DNA from 2 places in the Arthrobacter sp. A5 genome. Region 1 is predicted to be linked to the other one. Evidence: riboswitches for the same ligand, from Rfam matches in the RefSeq annotation. Region 1 holds a riboswitch; the other holds the start of a gene.
What was found. A riboswitch is a leader RNA that binds a small molecule or an ion and turns the genes downstream of it on or off. The one in region 1 is predicted to bind cyclic di-AMP.
Positions count from the first base shown of each region.

Region 2: linked by a shared signal. The riboswitch ahead of ACLLJI_RS02045 (hypothetical protein) and the one ahead of ACLLJI_RS03060 (M23 family metallopeptidase) in region 1 are both predicted to bind cyclic di-AMP.

Region 1 covers NZ_CP180316.1:636,924-644,412, forward strand. Annotated here, with positions in the region: gene ACLLJI_RS03045 (DUF3027 domain-containing protein) at 1-231, shown strand, start outside; gene serC (phosphoserine transaminase) at 334-1,461, opposite strand; gene ACLLJI_RS03055 (metal-dependent transcriptional regulator) at 1,745-2,440, shown strand; cyclic di-AMP (ydaO/yuaA leader) riboswitch at 2,620-2,864, shown strand; gene ACLLJI_RS03060 (M23 family metallopeptidase) at 3,048-3,671, shown strand; cyclic di-AMP (ydaO/yuaA leader) riboswitch at 3,808-3,992, shown strand; gene ACLLJI_RS03065 (C40 family peptidase) at 3,997-4,794, shown strand; gene ACLLJI_RS03070 (NlpC/P60 family protein) at 4,900-5,787, shown strand; gene ACLLJI_RS03075 (HNH endonuclease) at 6,114-6,614, shown strand; gene ACLLJI_RS03080 (VOC family protein) at 6,645-7,055, shown strand; gene mobA (molybdenum cofactor guanylyltransferase) at 7,048-7,489, shown strand, end outside.
Region 2 covers NZ_CP180316.1:412,383-419,871, forward strand. Annotated here, with positions in the region: gene ACLLJI_RS02020 (type 1 glutamine amidotransferase domain-containing protein) at 1-246, shown strand, start outside; gene ACLLJI_RS02025 (hypothetical protein) at 1,391-2,077, opposite strand; tRNA gene ACLLJI_RS02030 (tRNA-Ser) at 2,259-2,348, opposite strand; gene tadA (tRNA adenosine(34) deaminase TadA) at 2,464-2,976, opposite strand; gene upp (uracil phosphoribosyltransferase) at 2,999-3,634, shown strand; gene ACLLJI_RS02045 (hypothetical protein) at 3,671-4,333, opposite strand; cyclic di-AMP (ydaO/yuaA leader) riboswitch at 4,338-4,521, opposite strand; gene ACLLJI_RS02050 (MarR family winged helix-turn-helix transcriptional regulator) at 4,732-5,235, shown strand; gene ACLLJI_RS02055 (MFS transporter) at 5,232-6,497, shown strand; gene ACLLJI_RS02060 (sensor histidine kinase) at 6,621-7,489, opposite strand, start outside.

The sequences.
Region 1 (7,489 bases):
CCATCAGAAAACTCGGTGCTCGCGCCGGACTGGGTGCCGTGGGCGGACCGGGTCCGGCCGGGGGATGACGAGGAGGCGGCAGAGCTGGCTGGCCTCCTCCTGCCGGAGACGTCCGGTGCGCCCGAGAACGGTCTGCCCGAGAACGCAGCCGCGTTGGCCACGGCGCTGCTGGAACAGGAAGAGGCACTGGGGCAGGATGCTGCCGACGCCGAGGCAGACACCCACAACTGACCCGTTACATTTATCGATTGACCCCTTCATCCGGGACGCAGTTGAGGCGCATGTTTCGCCAAAACATGCGCCTCAACTGCGTTGTCGATTCGGTGACTGGGGCTAGAGGTTCCCGATGACGTAGTCGATGCACTTGGTCAGCGCGGTCACGTCGTCGGGCTCGATCGCGACGAACGTGGCCACCCGGAGCTGATTGCGGCCGAGCTTGCGGTACGGCTCGACGTCGACAATTCCGTTGGAGCGTAGGATTTTGGCCACCGCCGCCGCGTCCACGGAATCATCAAAGTCGATGGTGACGATGACGTTGGAACGGTCAGCCGGGTCGCTCACGTAGGGGGTGGCGACCGGGGACTGCTCGGCCCAGGCGTACAGGCGGCCGGCCGAGTCGGCAGTGCGGGCGGACGCGAAGTCCAGGCCGCCACTGGCGTTGAGCCACTTGATCTGCTCATTGAGTGTCACCAGCGTGGACAGCGCCGGGGTGTTGTACGTCTGGTTCAATCGGGAGTTATCGACCGCTGTCTGCAGGTTCAGGAAGTCCGGAATCCAGCGGCCGCCGGCTTGGATCTTTGCTGCGCGCTCCAGCGCGGCCGGAGAGAACAGACCAAGCCACAGGCCGCCGTCGGACGCAAAATTCTTCTGCGGCGCAAAGTAGTACACATCGGCCTGGGCGATGTCGACGTCGAGGCCGCCGGCCGCCGACGTGGCGTCAATGACCATCAGAGCGCCCTCGTCGGCCCCGGAAACGCGCTGCACCGGCGCGGCCACGCCGGTGGAGGTCTCATTCTGCGGCCAGGCATAAACGTCCACGCCGGCCTCGGCTTGGGCCGCCGGCCGGGTACCGGGCCCGGACGTGATAATGGAAGAGGCGTCCAGGAAAGGAGCCTTGTTGGTGGCCCCGGCGAATTTGGAACCGAACTCGCCGAAGCTCAGGTGCTGGGCCTTCCGCTCCACCAGGCCGAAGGCGGCAATGTCCCAGAACGCCGTGGACCCGCCGACGCCGAGGATCACCTCGTACCCGTCCGGTGCCCTGAAGAACCGGCTCAGCCCGGCGCGTACTTCGCCAACCAGGTTTTTCACCGGCGCCTGACGGTGTGATGTGCCCAGCAGGTTGTGCCCGGCGCCAGCCAGCGCCGCCACTTGCTCCGGCCGTACCTTCGAAGGTCCGGCGCCAAAGCGTCCGTCCAGGGGCAGCAGCGGTGCCGGGATGGTCAGGGCAGTGGATTGGCTCACGGGTAGCTCCAAGAGGATTGAACGGCGGGGCGTTATTGGTTGGTCATAATTCTGCCGTGGCGTGGCACCTCAGCGTTAACCGGTCCGTGTCGCACGACGTAAAGTTCAGCCTCGCTGTGGTCCGGCGGCTTCAGTGGAATAATTTTCCGCCATCTGACAAGCAAGCTAACCTAGAGCAGAGAGTGCAAGGGCCGGCACGAAAAAGTCGCAGGTTCCGTTGCTGGCCCGCATCATGAAAATCGTGCGCGCAGGTTTCCTATCGAAGCGCCAGGAAGGTGTTGACTTGTCCGACTTGATCGACACGACAGAAATGTATTTGAGAACCATCCTGGAGCTGCAAGAGGAAAACATCGTGGCGCTGCGGGCTCGGATTGCCGAGCGCCTGCACCACTCGGGGCCTACTGTCTCGCAGACCATCGGCCGGATGGAGCGCGACGGCCTGGTGGTCGTTTCCGGGGACCGGCATCTGGAGCTGACCGAGACGGGCCGGCATAAGGCAACCCTGGTGATGCGCAAGCACCGCTTGGCGGAGCGGCTGCTCTCCGACGTGATCGGATTGGATTGGGCTTACGTCCACGACGAGGCCTGCCGCTGGGAACACGTCATGAGCGAGCGGGTGGAGAAACGGATCTACGAGCTGCTGGGCCATCCGGAGGAGTCGCCCTACGGTAACCCCATTCCGGGCCTTGAGGCTTTGGGCGGACGCTCGTCGAAGGCTTTCACCGACGGGGTCATCAATCTGTTGGACGCCATGCCGCTGTACACCGCATCGTCAAGGGTGGAGATCTGCCGGCTGTCCGAGCGGATTCAAGTGGATCCGGAATTGCTGACCCAGCTCGACGAGGGCGGATTGCGCCCGGGCGCGCGGATTTCGCTGGCCCTGGTGGGCGACTACATCTCCGTGCGGGTGCCCGATATCGACGGCGCATTGGAGCTTCCGCCCGAGGTTGCTGCCCATGTGTTTGTCTCCGTGAGCTGATTACGCTCTGCGCGGAACCCGGTCGCGCGTTTGTCGCCTGTACTGTAGCACCTAGCAGCCACCACCAAACCTAGTGAAGGTGGGACGACGGATGAGTTGTCCATAGGAATTATAACGAATCCGTTACGGGGAAAAGTTTCTACCGTATAGTAGCTACCTGGCGCTGATACCAAAGCGTTACCTTTCCGTCGCCGAACCTTGCCAGCGGAACATAGGAAAAACCGCATGGCAAGGGCGGGGGACCCACTCAACGGCAGCTGAAGACACGCTGCCTTGGGGTGAAGTCCGTCCGGGCATGAGACGGCTGAGGCGGCCATTCCATTCGGATACGACGGGGCCGTGCCGTGCCCTCCGGGCCGAGCTGCAGATCATTCCCCAGACTCGAATCCGACAGCTGACTCCGCAGGCGTACGAGAGAGGCTCAACCTTGTCCACGATTCACCGGCATGGCCGCAGACGCGGGTTTCCTGTGGCTCCCGCGTCACCCGCTGCCCCAATCTGCCGACGCAACACCATCCACCGCGAACGGCGGAGCAATCGCCGGCACCCCTCGGTGCGGGGGCTGTTCCGTGGGGCCGTTTCCGCCGGGATTAGCCAGACAGCGGGCATGGCATTGGCGGCGACCGGCCTGGCACTGGCCGTGACCATGCCGACGACGGCGGCGACTCTGTCCGTCGGTGCAGCCGGGCGTGCAGCGGCCGAAGATGCCGTCATTACGGCGGATCCGGGCGTGCCGATGGCATTTGATCGTCCCCAGGTGAGCAGCCGGCCCGACGCGGACGGCAAGCTGCATCAGACTCTCGCCGTGTCCGCCGCCGAGGTCACTGCTGCCGCAGCCAAAGGTGTCCTGAGTGCGCCGCTGGATACCCTACAGCAGACCTCGGGCTTCGGTAGCCGCATCAACCCGTTGACCGGAGAGATGGGGGAGGTCCATACCGGCCAAGACTACGGTGTGGCTTGCGGCAGTGCCGTTCATGGTGCGGCCGGCGGCACCGTGACCTTCGCTGGGTGGCATCCCTACGGCGGCGGAAACCGTATTGTGATCGATCACGGCAACGGCCTGTCGACCACGTACAACCACCTCTCACAGATCGGCGTGACCGTCGGCCAGACGCTGGAGCGCGGGGCACGGATCTCTCTCAGCGGCACCACTGGCTCCTCGACGGGCTGCCATCTGCACTTCGAGGTAGTGGTCAACGGCACCCTTGTTGACCCCCTCGGCTGGCTCTGACGCCAGCACTTTTTCACAGCGCCATCCACAGCTCACCGTGACCAGAATGTGACATTGCGTTGAATCTGTTGTAGCGTCTTACTCGCGCCAAGTTGTACAGAAGTTGGCGCCCATGAGTGGATTGCCTAGCTCTGCCACCGCTCACGGTCCGTTCGCAACAATCGTCTGGCAGGGGCGGGGGAACCAATAACGGACTTCGTCAGAAGTCCTTGGGGTGAAGCCGCGAAGCGTTCATCGGAAGAAATTCCGCAGAATGTGGAGCGGCCGGGTGACTCCCATCCGAATCCGACAGCTTACCTCGCAGGCATTGGGAGAGGCTTCAGCCGTGTCATCAGTCAATACCCTTGGTCGCCATAGAGTGGCCACGGTCAGTAAAAACCCGCTTTCGGCCATTTCGAAGGCCGTATCCTCCAATGCGGGGACCGTGGGCCGGCAGGCAGCGGTCATCGCCGCGGCTTCGGGCCTGATCCTAAGCATCGGACTTCCGGCGCAGGCGTCAGAAACCGGTCGCGTCACCACCGATGCGTCCGCAGCCGTTCAGGTTGCTCCGCTGTCGATCACGGCACCGGCCACCGCCGCGGTGTCCTTCGACCGTCCCGCCGTCAGCTCCACGCCGGCTCCTGTAGTCGCCGCAGCAGCACCGATCGCCGCAGCAGCACCGATCGCCGCAGCAGCACCGATCGCTGCAGTTGCACCGCTCGCCGAAGCAGCCGACCAGGTGACTGCTGCTCAGAACACCGCAGCCGAAGCCGTCGCAAAGACCGAGGCCGTTGCCGCTCCTGTCGTGGGCAGTGGGCATGCGGGCGTCGCAGCGGCCGCCTATGCAGGAATCGGACATCCCTATGTCTGGGGCGGCACCAGCACCTCGGGCTGGGACTGTTCAGGATTTGTGCAGTGGGCATACGCCCAAGCAGGAATTTCCGTTCCGCGGACCAACCAGTGGAGCGGAATGGTTCAGACATCCAACCCGCAGCCCGGCGATCTGGTTGTACAGAACGGCGGAGTCCACGTCGGCATCTACGTGGGTAACGGCATGGTCATCAGTGCGCTGAACCCGAGCGTCGGCACAGTACTGCTGCCGGCCACCGCTACCGGAACCTCCGTCTTCTACACCCTTCCGTAACCGCCAGCACATTCCAAACGGGCCGATGGCCCGCGAAAAAAATCCGCCGAGGCCCTTGCCCGGAAGCTGCCCCTTCAGCTTGAAGACATTGAAAGTGAGTACCACATGACCTCTCGTGCACCTATTGCACGGCACCGCGCCGTGGTGTCAAAGACCAAATCGATTTCAGTTATTGCAAAAGCCGTAACTTCGAATGCGGGCGGCGTAGGCCGCCAGGCCGCAGTCATTGCAGCCGCATCCGGTCTGGTCCTGACTAGCGGTATCGCCGCCAACGCCGCTGAGCCCTCGATGACGCGGGTGTCCGACGCATCCTCGACCCTTAACGTCAAAGCGGCAGCGCTGCAGGCCATTACCGCCGACGCGACTGCCGCGGTGTCGTTCGTCAAGCCGACTGTGACGTCGATCCCGGCCCCGCCGCCTGCGCCGGTAGCTCCCGTTGAGGCGCAGGCCGACCAGATCGCACCGGTCGTCCAGGAAGCCGTCGCGAACACGAACAACGCTGCCCCTGCAGCGGCTGCCCCTGCAGCGGCTGCCCCTGCAGCGGCTGCCCCTGTAGTGGCTGCTCCGGCCGCAGCCCCTGCTCCCGCCGCAGCCCCTGCTCCCGCCGCAGCCCCTGCTCCGGCCGCAGCCCCTGCTGCGGCCGCAGCCCCTGCTGCCGCCAGCGGAGTCGGCGCCACTATCGCCGCAGCCGCCTACTCGCAGCTCGGAGTCCACCAGGACTGCACCGCACTCGCCAGCAACGCCCTTGCCGCCGCGGGCATCTTCTACCACGGCTGGCCGGCCGGCTACATGTCCCTGGGACGTACGGTCTCCGCCGCTGAAGCCCAGCCTGGCGATCTGATCTACTACGACAACGCAGGCGCCGGTGTGCCCCACATCGCCGTCTATGTCGGCAATGGCCAGGCAATCCACGGCGGATTCAACGGTGGTAACACTGAGCTGTTCACCGCGTACCTGGGTTCCGGCCCGGTCTTCATTGCGATCGGCCACTAGCATAATCTGCGTCAACGGCTGAAGCAGCTTTCACAAGGTCCCCGCGGATTGCGGGGACCTTTTGCTGCTTAAACGCGTGCAGCGTCGGGTTAGGCGAGGACGCAGGAACGAGAGTTAAGCGCCGCCAGCGCCGGGACGGACGACGGTGGCAGCGCCCGGTTGGTGACTGCGGCAATGCCTGGTTGGTGACTGAGGCAGTCCATCACCGGATTGGGCGAATCGGGCATCGAGTGTTTAGTCTTATCCTGACGATCCACGGTTCGGGCACGCGGAGGGCAGCCGGCTCTCCGGCAACGGTCCCGGAACTTGCCGGAAGAAGCTTGTGCATGCGCACTCTCATTCTGAATGCTGGATATGAGCCCCTGGCAGTTGTGACTTTCCGCCGGGCGCTGGTCCTTGTCCTCACCGGGAAGGCGAGCGTCATCGCCGAAACCGACGACCCCGTGGTGGGCCCGAGCGGGATTCTGGGTAGGCCGTCCGTGATCCTGCTGACGCGATATGTGCGGCTTCCGTATAACCGTCCGGCCCCCGTTACCCGGCGCGGCGTGCTGCGCCGCGATGATCACCGGTGCGCCTATTGCGGCAAGACCGCGAGCACAGTGGACCACGTCGAACCCCGGTCCAGGGGCGGGATCGACAGCTGGGAGAACCTGGTGGCGTGCTGCCTGCGCTGCAACGGACTCAAGGGGGACCACACACCCGCGCAGATGGGGTGGAAACTGCATACCACCCCGCAGCCTCCGCGCAGCGGTTTTTGGCAGATCAAGGAGCTGGATAAGCCGGTGCCGGAGTGGGTACCGTTCCTTCGGCAGGAGTCGGCGGCGTAAGCTGTACCCATACGCCGAGGTTAGGACGCCATGATGATGCAGCCGGTCACGTTTGTGGAGATTCACAGTCCCGATATGGCTGCGACACGTACCTTTATGCAGGCCACCTTTGGCTGGGACCCGCAGCCCTTCGGCACGCCGGAGTATCTGATGACGGAGCACGGTAGCGCGTCCGGCGTTGACACCGGACTGATGGCTTCCCAAGACGGCGATCCGCACGCCACGCCTGTCATCGCCGTTCCCGATCTGGAGGCCGCAATGGCCGCTGTTGTCAGCAACGGGGGCGCCATTGTGTATCCGCGCTTCAACAAAGGTGCGGCTGGTGGCGCCTGTTACGTTGTGGACCCCGCTGGTGTCCTGATCGGCCTGCACGAGATGCAGCCGGCTGCCGCCGAAAGCGCGGACGACGGCGGTAGTGAGGAACGTCTGGGCTTTGCCTGAGTTGGCCGGTTCAGCCCGGTTCGCCATTGTCGGGGCGATAATCCTCGCCGGCGGGCGGTCATCGCGTCTGGGCGGAATCGCGAAAGCGGCGCTGCTGATCGGCGGAGTGAGCCTGCTTTCCGGTACTGTCGATGCCGCACGAGGAGCACTGCACGCCGGCGAACGCAGCCAGGTCCGTCGACCTTCCATCGTCGTGGTCGGTCCGGTGCAGCAGCTGCTGAGTCTGCTGGGACCGTCGGGAGCCGGCGGCGAATCCTCGCCGGAGGCCTCCGTTCCATCGACCATACCGGCGCCGGAGGTGTTGCTGGTCCGTGAGGACCCGCCATATTCGGGGCCCGCTGCTGCAATGGCAGCCGGCTTGGCCCTGCTCACGGGCACTGCCACGGGCACTGCCACTGCCGGCGCCGCACCCGATACGGGTGCCGGTGGCGAAT
Region 2 (7,489 bases), 220 kb from region 1:
GAGGAACAGGGCGCCACCCACGTCTCCGCTGATGTCTTTGAGGAGAAAGTCGTGGTTGACGACCGCCTGGTGACCGGCCAGAACCCGGCCTCAGCCGCCGGCGTGGCCAAGGAGATGGAGAAGCTCTTCGCAGAGGTCATCCACCAGGAAAAAGCCGAGGAACAGCACGAGACGGAGGCTCTGCGCGCCGAGAAGGACGCCGAAAAAAACGCAAAGAAGAAGGCAGCGGCAGAAGCGGAGCACTAACACCAACAGCGGACTGAAACTGACGGCCGCCCCGACAACGGGGCGGCCGTCAGTCGGCGTACGTGCGCCGGCAACCACACTGTCCAACGCATCGCCGACCTGCTTCAGGTTCCGCGCTCCACGATCTACGGCCACCTCAACAAATCAAGCATCGGACGACGGCCCACGCTTACTGGGGTCCGGCCAAAACAGCATCTATTATGGCGGCGCACAACCTGGTCATCACCTAGCCCAGAGCCTTGAATTAGCCCAGTCGTGAGGTACGCCTACGTGGCTTACGGGCACGAGTTTCACCGAGGGGTAGCTTGCAAGCACCGCAGACAGGACGCGTGACCGTCCCGACTCAATGCGTGTCGCGCATGTGTTGGATCAGAGTCAGCGGGCCAAATGTTCGAGCCATCTGGCTTGTACGTTCGCTGAAGTCTGCGGCAGACACATGGGCACACCCGGTCGAAATCGGCGAATGGTGGGACCGGCCCGCGATTCCGTTCCATGTCGTGCTTGCTGGAGGACGGGACGTGATTGAGGTAGCCGTTCGCCTTTGGTCGAACGCCGGCTTGATACCGGTGCTCTTCGGGCAGATGTGATTGACGGCTAGAAAATTCGAATCGACCAGGTCCCGGCACACATCGTGCACCGGGCGCGCGCAGCCATCGCGTCATGATTTGGACGATTGGATCCCCTGAACACTCCGCTCGTCGAGATCAGTCAGGTGTGCGTCGATCTCGCCCGCTAGTTTTCGGATTGCGCCCGCGATCATTCCAGAGGAGCAGGGTGCATAGCCGCAAGGAACAAGTTTCCATCGGGGGTTGGCGACAGCATCCATCTCGTCAAAAGGTCGACGAATCGGGTCAGGTGGTTCACGACACGGGCGGCAGCCGCGTCGGGGTCCTGCCCCGTGTAGGCACGTACGGCGTCGTCGACTGTGCTCCGGGCGCCAAGGCTCGCAGCGATGTCCTGAAGCCCGAGATGAACCAGCCCGTTACGGAGTTTTGACTGCCCCAGAACCCACACCGACTCAGGGTCGTCCAGGAATGCCATCATTTCAGCGGATTGAGAGGGCCGGCCACCATCATTTCGCATAATTTCGAGGGCTGTCAGGGACTGGAAGAGGGCGACGAATCGATGCTGGCGAGCGGCGGCTTCACACCACGCACACAGTGATCGGGACACGCTCAGCACCGCGGACGAGGAAGCGCTCTGGACGGTCAGGAGGGCTGCTGCTAGACCTAAAAGGCGGGACGGGTCCGTGCTGATGCAACTCAATGCCGGAGTCATTCAGAAGAGCAGCAGCGACGTTACCGACACCAATGCTAAGTCTCCCTATGGCGGGACCGACGGTTGAAAGGTCGCCGACCTGCTCAGGCGCGAGCCCCGTCAGATAGTGCGCGCTGACAAGGCTCGTGTACGGGCTACCTTCAAGGATGACAACCGACAGGTCGTCGCGGAGAAAATCGAAGAGTCGGCCTCGCCGGTTAGGCGGGAAGAAAGCGCCGTGGTTCGCCCGGAGAAGCTCGTCGAAATGAGTGACGACTTTCTGCAGGTTTCGCTTGGTGTCGGCAAAGAACTTGCCGCTCATTCGAGCGGCCTTCGCAGTGCCAGCGTCCCAGTTTGCCTCCAGGCGCCAGCCAAGGGTCTTTTCGAAGGGGAGCTGCGCCTCGTAGGCAGCCATGGCTCCGTACTGGACAAGGGCGACCTCCGCGGCGGCCGCGGAAGACGGAAGGCCGATCAACGAGGTAGCTATGTAGTGCATGTCGGCCCGTGCGATGTCGAGGGCGATGACCTCAATCGGGTCGAGATCCGTTGCAGCCGTGCGCCTATCCTTTCGCATAACCAGGGGCTCGGCCGCCTCGGTGACCGAGTCGATCGCGGACTGCGCATTGCTCCCGGGGGTACTGAGCGCAGGGCATCGCGAGAATTTCGTTACCGCTGCGTTACTGAGGGGCCAATTTCGGGACAAAGCAAAACCCCCACTTCCCTTTGTTCATAAGGGAGGCAGGGGCCTTGCCGCTTGGCGGTGACGGTGGGATTTGAACCCACGTTAGGCTCTCACCTAAACAACATTTCGAGTGTTGCACCTTCGGCCGCTCGGACACGTCACCAACGCAGTTACTTTACCGGACGGACGGCCTGCTTCCCAAAAGCGCCGCTGTCCAGGGCCGAGTTCGCGCCGGTCGAGGGTCGCAGGCGGGCGGGGAACGGCTCGGGCGCAACAACTTACGGAAGGCGCCGGCCGGCGAAAAAGTCCTGCAGCAGGGCCGCACACTCGCCATCCCGGACGCCGGGGAACACCTCCACCCAGTGATTGAGCCGTCGTTCGCGCAGAATATCGAAAACGGATCCGGCCGCACCGGCTTTCTCGTCCCAGGCCCCGAAGACCACTCGGGGGAGCCTGGCCAGCACAATGGCTCCTGCACACATGGCGCAAGGTTCCAGCGTGACCGCGAGCGTGCAGCCGTCCAGCCGCCACGAGCCCAGCGCCCGCGCCGCCGCGCGGATCGCGACCATCTCAGCGTGCGCCGTCGGATCTTCCAAGGCAACGCGCTCGTTGCAGCCAGCGCCCAGGACCGACCCGTCGGGACCCAGGACGACGGCGCCGATCGGCACGTCCGCGGTGGCTGCGGCCAGCTCTGCCTGTTCCAGCGCCAGACCCATCCATTCGCGGTGCTGAGCACGGTCTCGGCCGCCGCCGGGTGCGGGAGCTGCGGGGAACTTCGCTGTTGGGGTCACGGCTCAATGGTAACTTTTACCTATGCGCGTACTTGTTGCGGACCACCCGCTCGTTGCCCACAAACTCACCGTTCTCCGGGACAAGAACACCACTTCTCCGATTTTCCGGCTGCTGACCGAAGAGCTGGTCACGCTGCTGGCCTACGAGGCAACGCGTGATGTCCGGGTTGAGCCGGTCAACATCGAAACCCCGGTGACGACGACGGTCGGCACCGGGCTGCGCAAGCCCACGCCGCTGGTAGTCCCGATTCTGCGCGCCGGCCTGGGCATGCTGGAGGGGATGACGCGGTTGCTCCCCACTGCGGAGGTCGGCTTTCTGGGAATGGCCCGCAATGAGGAGACGCTGGAGGCGATCACCTACGCCGAGCGTTTGCCGGATGACCTGACCGGGCGCCAGGTCTATGTGCTGGATCCCATGCTGGCAACCGGGGGTACCCTGCGCGAGGCAATCAAGTTCTTGTTTGCCCGGGGCGCGGATGACATCACCTGCATCTGCCTGCTGGCGGCCCCGGAGGGCCTGGCAAAGCTGCGCGAGGAGCTCGAAGGCAGGAACGTCACGATCGTGCTCGCCTCGATTGACGAAAAACTGAACGAGAATTCCTATATCGTGCCAGGTCTAGGCGACGCGGGCGACCGGCTCTACGGCGTGGTGGGCTGACCGCAGCTCCTGAGGGGGCGGGTGGTCGAGGGCCGCTTAGTACCAGTTCATGGCCGTTTCGTGCTGCCAGGCACCGCACGGTGAGCCGTAGCGGTTCTGAATGTAATCGAGTCCCCACTGGATCTGCGTCTGGTAGTTGTTCTTCCAGTCCGCTCCGGTGCTGTCCATTTTCTCGGCGGGAAGCGACTGGGCTATTCCGTAGGCCAGGCTGGACGGGTTTTCCGCGGTTGTCGTCCAGTCGGATTCCTGGGTCCACAGCGGCACCAGGCAGGTCATCTGATCCTGGCCCCAGCCGAAGGAGGCCAGCACACTGGCGGCGTAGGCACGCGCACCGGCCGGATCGTTGACGGCGCCGCCGTTCGCGCCGAGCACCTGGACGCCCGAGGCAGCGCCGCTGACGTTGGGCGTCGCGGCGGGCGCGGCGCTGGATTTCACGTCCGTGCGGGTGAATGCCATTGGTACATTGCCTGGCGCAGAGACGGGTGCATCGGCTGTGGGCGCAACAGTCGCGGATCCGTCGTGGCTCAGGGCCGCATTGGACGCGCCCATCCCCACGAGCAGGAAGCCGGCGACAGCGATGGCGGTCATTCGCTGGCCCACGGGACCTGGCTTCGGGGCCGCTTCCCATAGCTGCCGGACTGCTGACTTTCGACGGGTCGGTGTGACGCGGCGTCGGCCGTGCTGAATGTTTTCGGACATGCTGCAAACCTCTCTCGACGCCTGCGAGGTGAGCTGTCGGGTTCGGATGAGAGCATCCGGCCGTCCGATCTGCGCGGCAAGGAGCGGCACGGACCGGATGGCTTAGCCCCAAGGGCTTCCTGCGGAAGCCCGGATGTGGGTCCCCCGTCTCTGCCGTTTCTCGAACGGAACGTGGGCGGGGGCAGAGCTCGGCGATCCGGCCACGGACACCAGGGAGCAATGATTTGCTGATTTTGGCGCCTCCATCACAATACCGGACTCGCCGCCGAGTGTCACATTTTGATAACGGACAGCTTTTGTGTAATCTGCTGCGCAATCTTTTTGGGGACAGGCCAAGCTCAGGATTTACTTAGCAAGGGTAATGACTTACGGTAACTATGTAGCTTGAAATGCACCTAATGAGCGGGCTGATGACTGTGGCAGCGACCAAGCCGACGACGAAGGCAAGAACCGCACGTGAAAAGGATCCGGACGACGGCTCCGCGCCGGACGCGGGCCCACTGGCGGTGGATCTGCGCATCGCAGTCATGCGCACCTCGCGGCGGCTGCGCACGGAGGCCAGCGGCGAGGCTGTCTCGCCGGGCCAATACTCGGTCCTCGCAGCCATCCATCATGCTCCGATGACCCTGCGTCAGCTCGCCGACTGGGAGCATATTCAGGCGCCGTCGATGACCAGGATTGTCAACGCGCTGGAAATGGCCGGTCTGGTCACGCGCCGCGAACACCCCACGGACGGGCGGCAGGTCCTAGTGAATATCACGGACGCTGGGACGGGTGTGCTGGCGGACGCGCGCAGTCACCGTACCGCGTGGCTTGCCGAGCGACTGGCCGCGATGGAACCCCAGGAGCGCGCAGTGCTCCGCGAGGCCGCCCGAATCCTGCAGGGAATGAGCGCCAGATGAAGGACATGTTCCGGGCCCTGAAGGTCTACAACTACCGGTTATGGGTCGGCGGGGCACTGGTCTCCAATATCGGAACCTGGATGCAGCGGGTCGCCCAGGACTGGCTGGTCCTGACGATCCTGACCAATAATTCCGGCACTGCCGTGGGTATCACTACCGGGCTGCAGTTTCTGCCCATCATTTTCATTGGGCCCTACGCGGGGCTGCTGGGAGACCGCGTGTCCAAGCGCAGGATCCTGCTCTGCACGCAGACGGCGATGGCCATCTGCGCGCTTACGCTGGGTCTGCTGGTCGTGACGAACACGGTCCAGCTGTGGCAGGTTTTCACGCTGGCACTGCTGCTTGGCGTGGCCAGCGCGATCGACGCGCCGTCCCGGCAGGCGTTTGTCTCGGAGGTGGTGGAACAGAGAGACGTTCCCAACGCCGTCGCCCTGAACAGCGCGTCCTTTAACCTGGCACGACTGGCCGGTCCCGGCGTCGCCGGTCTGTTGATCGCGTGGTTCGGCACCGGGACCGCATTCCTGCTCAACGCCGCAAGCTTCATTGCCGTGCTGATCTCGCTGCTGCGGATGCGCACGGAGGAGCTGCATCCATCGGAGCGGGCGCCGCGCGGCAAGGGCCAGATCCGGGAGGGCCTGGGCTACATCCGCCAGCGCCCCGATCTGATGATGATCATGGTGCTGGTCGGCGTGGTCGGGACGTTCGGCATGAACTTCCAGATCACCAATGCGCTGATGGCCACGAGCGTGTTTCACCTTGGCCCGGGGGAGTACGGCCTGCTGGGCTCCGTGATGGCGCTGGGCACGCTGGCCGCTGCCCTGCTGGCCGCCCGCCGGCAGGGCACCCGGATGCGCTACGTGATCGGCGGCGTCCTCGCGTTTGCCTTGTTCGCGGGGATTGCGGCGCTGATGCCCAGCTACTGGCTGTACGCCGTGGCGCTGATACCGGTGGGACTCGCGTCCCTGACGTTCATGAATGCCTGCAATACCAGCATCCAGCTTTCCACCGATTCGGTCATGCGCGGACGGGTGCTGGCGGTGTATATGGTGGTGCTGCAGGGCGGAACTCCGATCGGGGCGCCGCTGATCGGCTGGATCGGAACCGTGTTCGGGGCCCGCTGGTCCGTGGGGATCGGGGCAGTGGTGGCCGTGGTGGCGGGTGCGTGGGCCCTGATCCTGCTCAACCGGCGCAACGACGTCCGGTTGCGGGACCAGATGCACCGCGTCACGCAGTTCAGTTTCCGGCGTCCGCTCCGTAGCTGACGGGCGACGACGGTGGGGCGGCGCCGCGGTTGGCGGCACGGCGGCAGGCGTGCCGCGGTTGACGGTGCCCGCCGCCGTCGTCAGTGCTGCCGCAGCCGTCAGTGCCTGCCGTCGCCGTCGGCTCTATGCGATGACCAGCGCGGCGGGCAGCCGGATGGCGAACGTGGTGCGCCCGGGTCTGCTGGTGAGCTCGATTCGGCCCCCGTGCGCATTGGCAATCGCCTGCACGATGGCCAGCCCCAGACCCGTGGTGCCCGTAGCGCCGGAACGGGCGGAGTCGGCGCGGGCAAAGCGGTCAAAGACCTGCTCCTGGAATTCCTCTGGGATGCCGGGGCCGTTGTCGGTGACGGTCAGTACGATGGAACCATCCGTTGCCCGGTGGACGGCGGTGAAGACCGTGGTGCCGGCGTCCGTGTGCTTGTAGGCATTCGTGAGCAGGTTGATGAGCAGCTGGCGGAGCTGGTTTTCGTCGCCGCGGATGCGCAGCGGCTCACTTGCCACGTCCATCTTCCATAGATGATCCTGGGCAATGACGCGGATGTCGCTGACGCTCTCCACTATCACCTCGGTCAGGTCCAGCTCCTTGAGGTCCAGGGCGCGGCCCTCATTAAACCGGGCCAGCAGCAGCAGGTCCTCTACCAGGGTTCCCATCCGTTTGGACTGGGACTCCACCCGGTCCAAAGAATTCCGGCCGTCCGGGCTCAGCGTCTCGGTCATCCGGAGCAGCTCCGTGTAGCCGCGGATGGCCGTGAGCGGGGTGCGCAGCTCGTGGCTTGCATCGGCGACAAACCGGCGCACCTTTGTTTCGCTTTTCTGCCGGGCCTGCAGGGCGCTGAAGACGTTGTCCAGCATCTTGTTCAGGGCATGCCCGACGTTGCCGACCTCGGTCTCGGGATTTGCCGCCTTGGCCGGCACCCGCACCGCCAGGGCGACCTCCCCGGCGTCCAGCGGCAGCCCTGCCACCCGGGTGGCAACAGCGGAAAGTTCCTCAA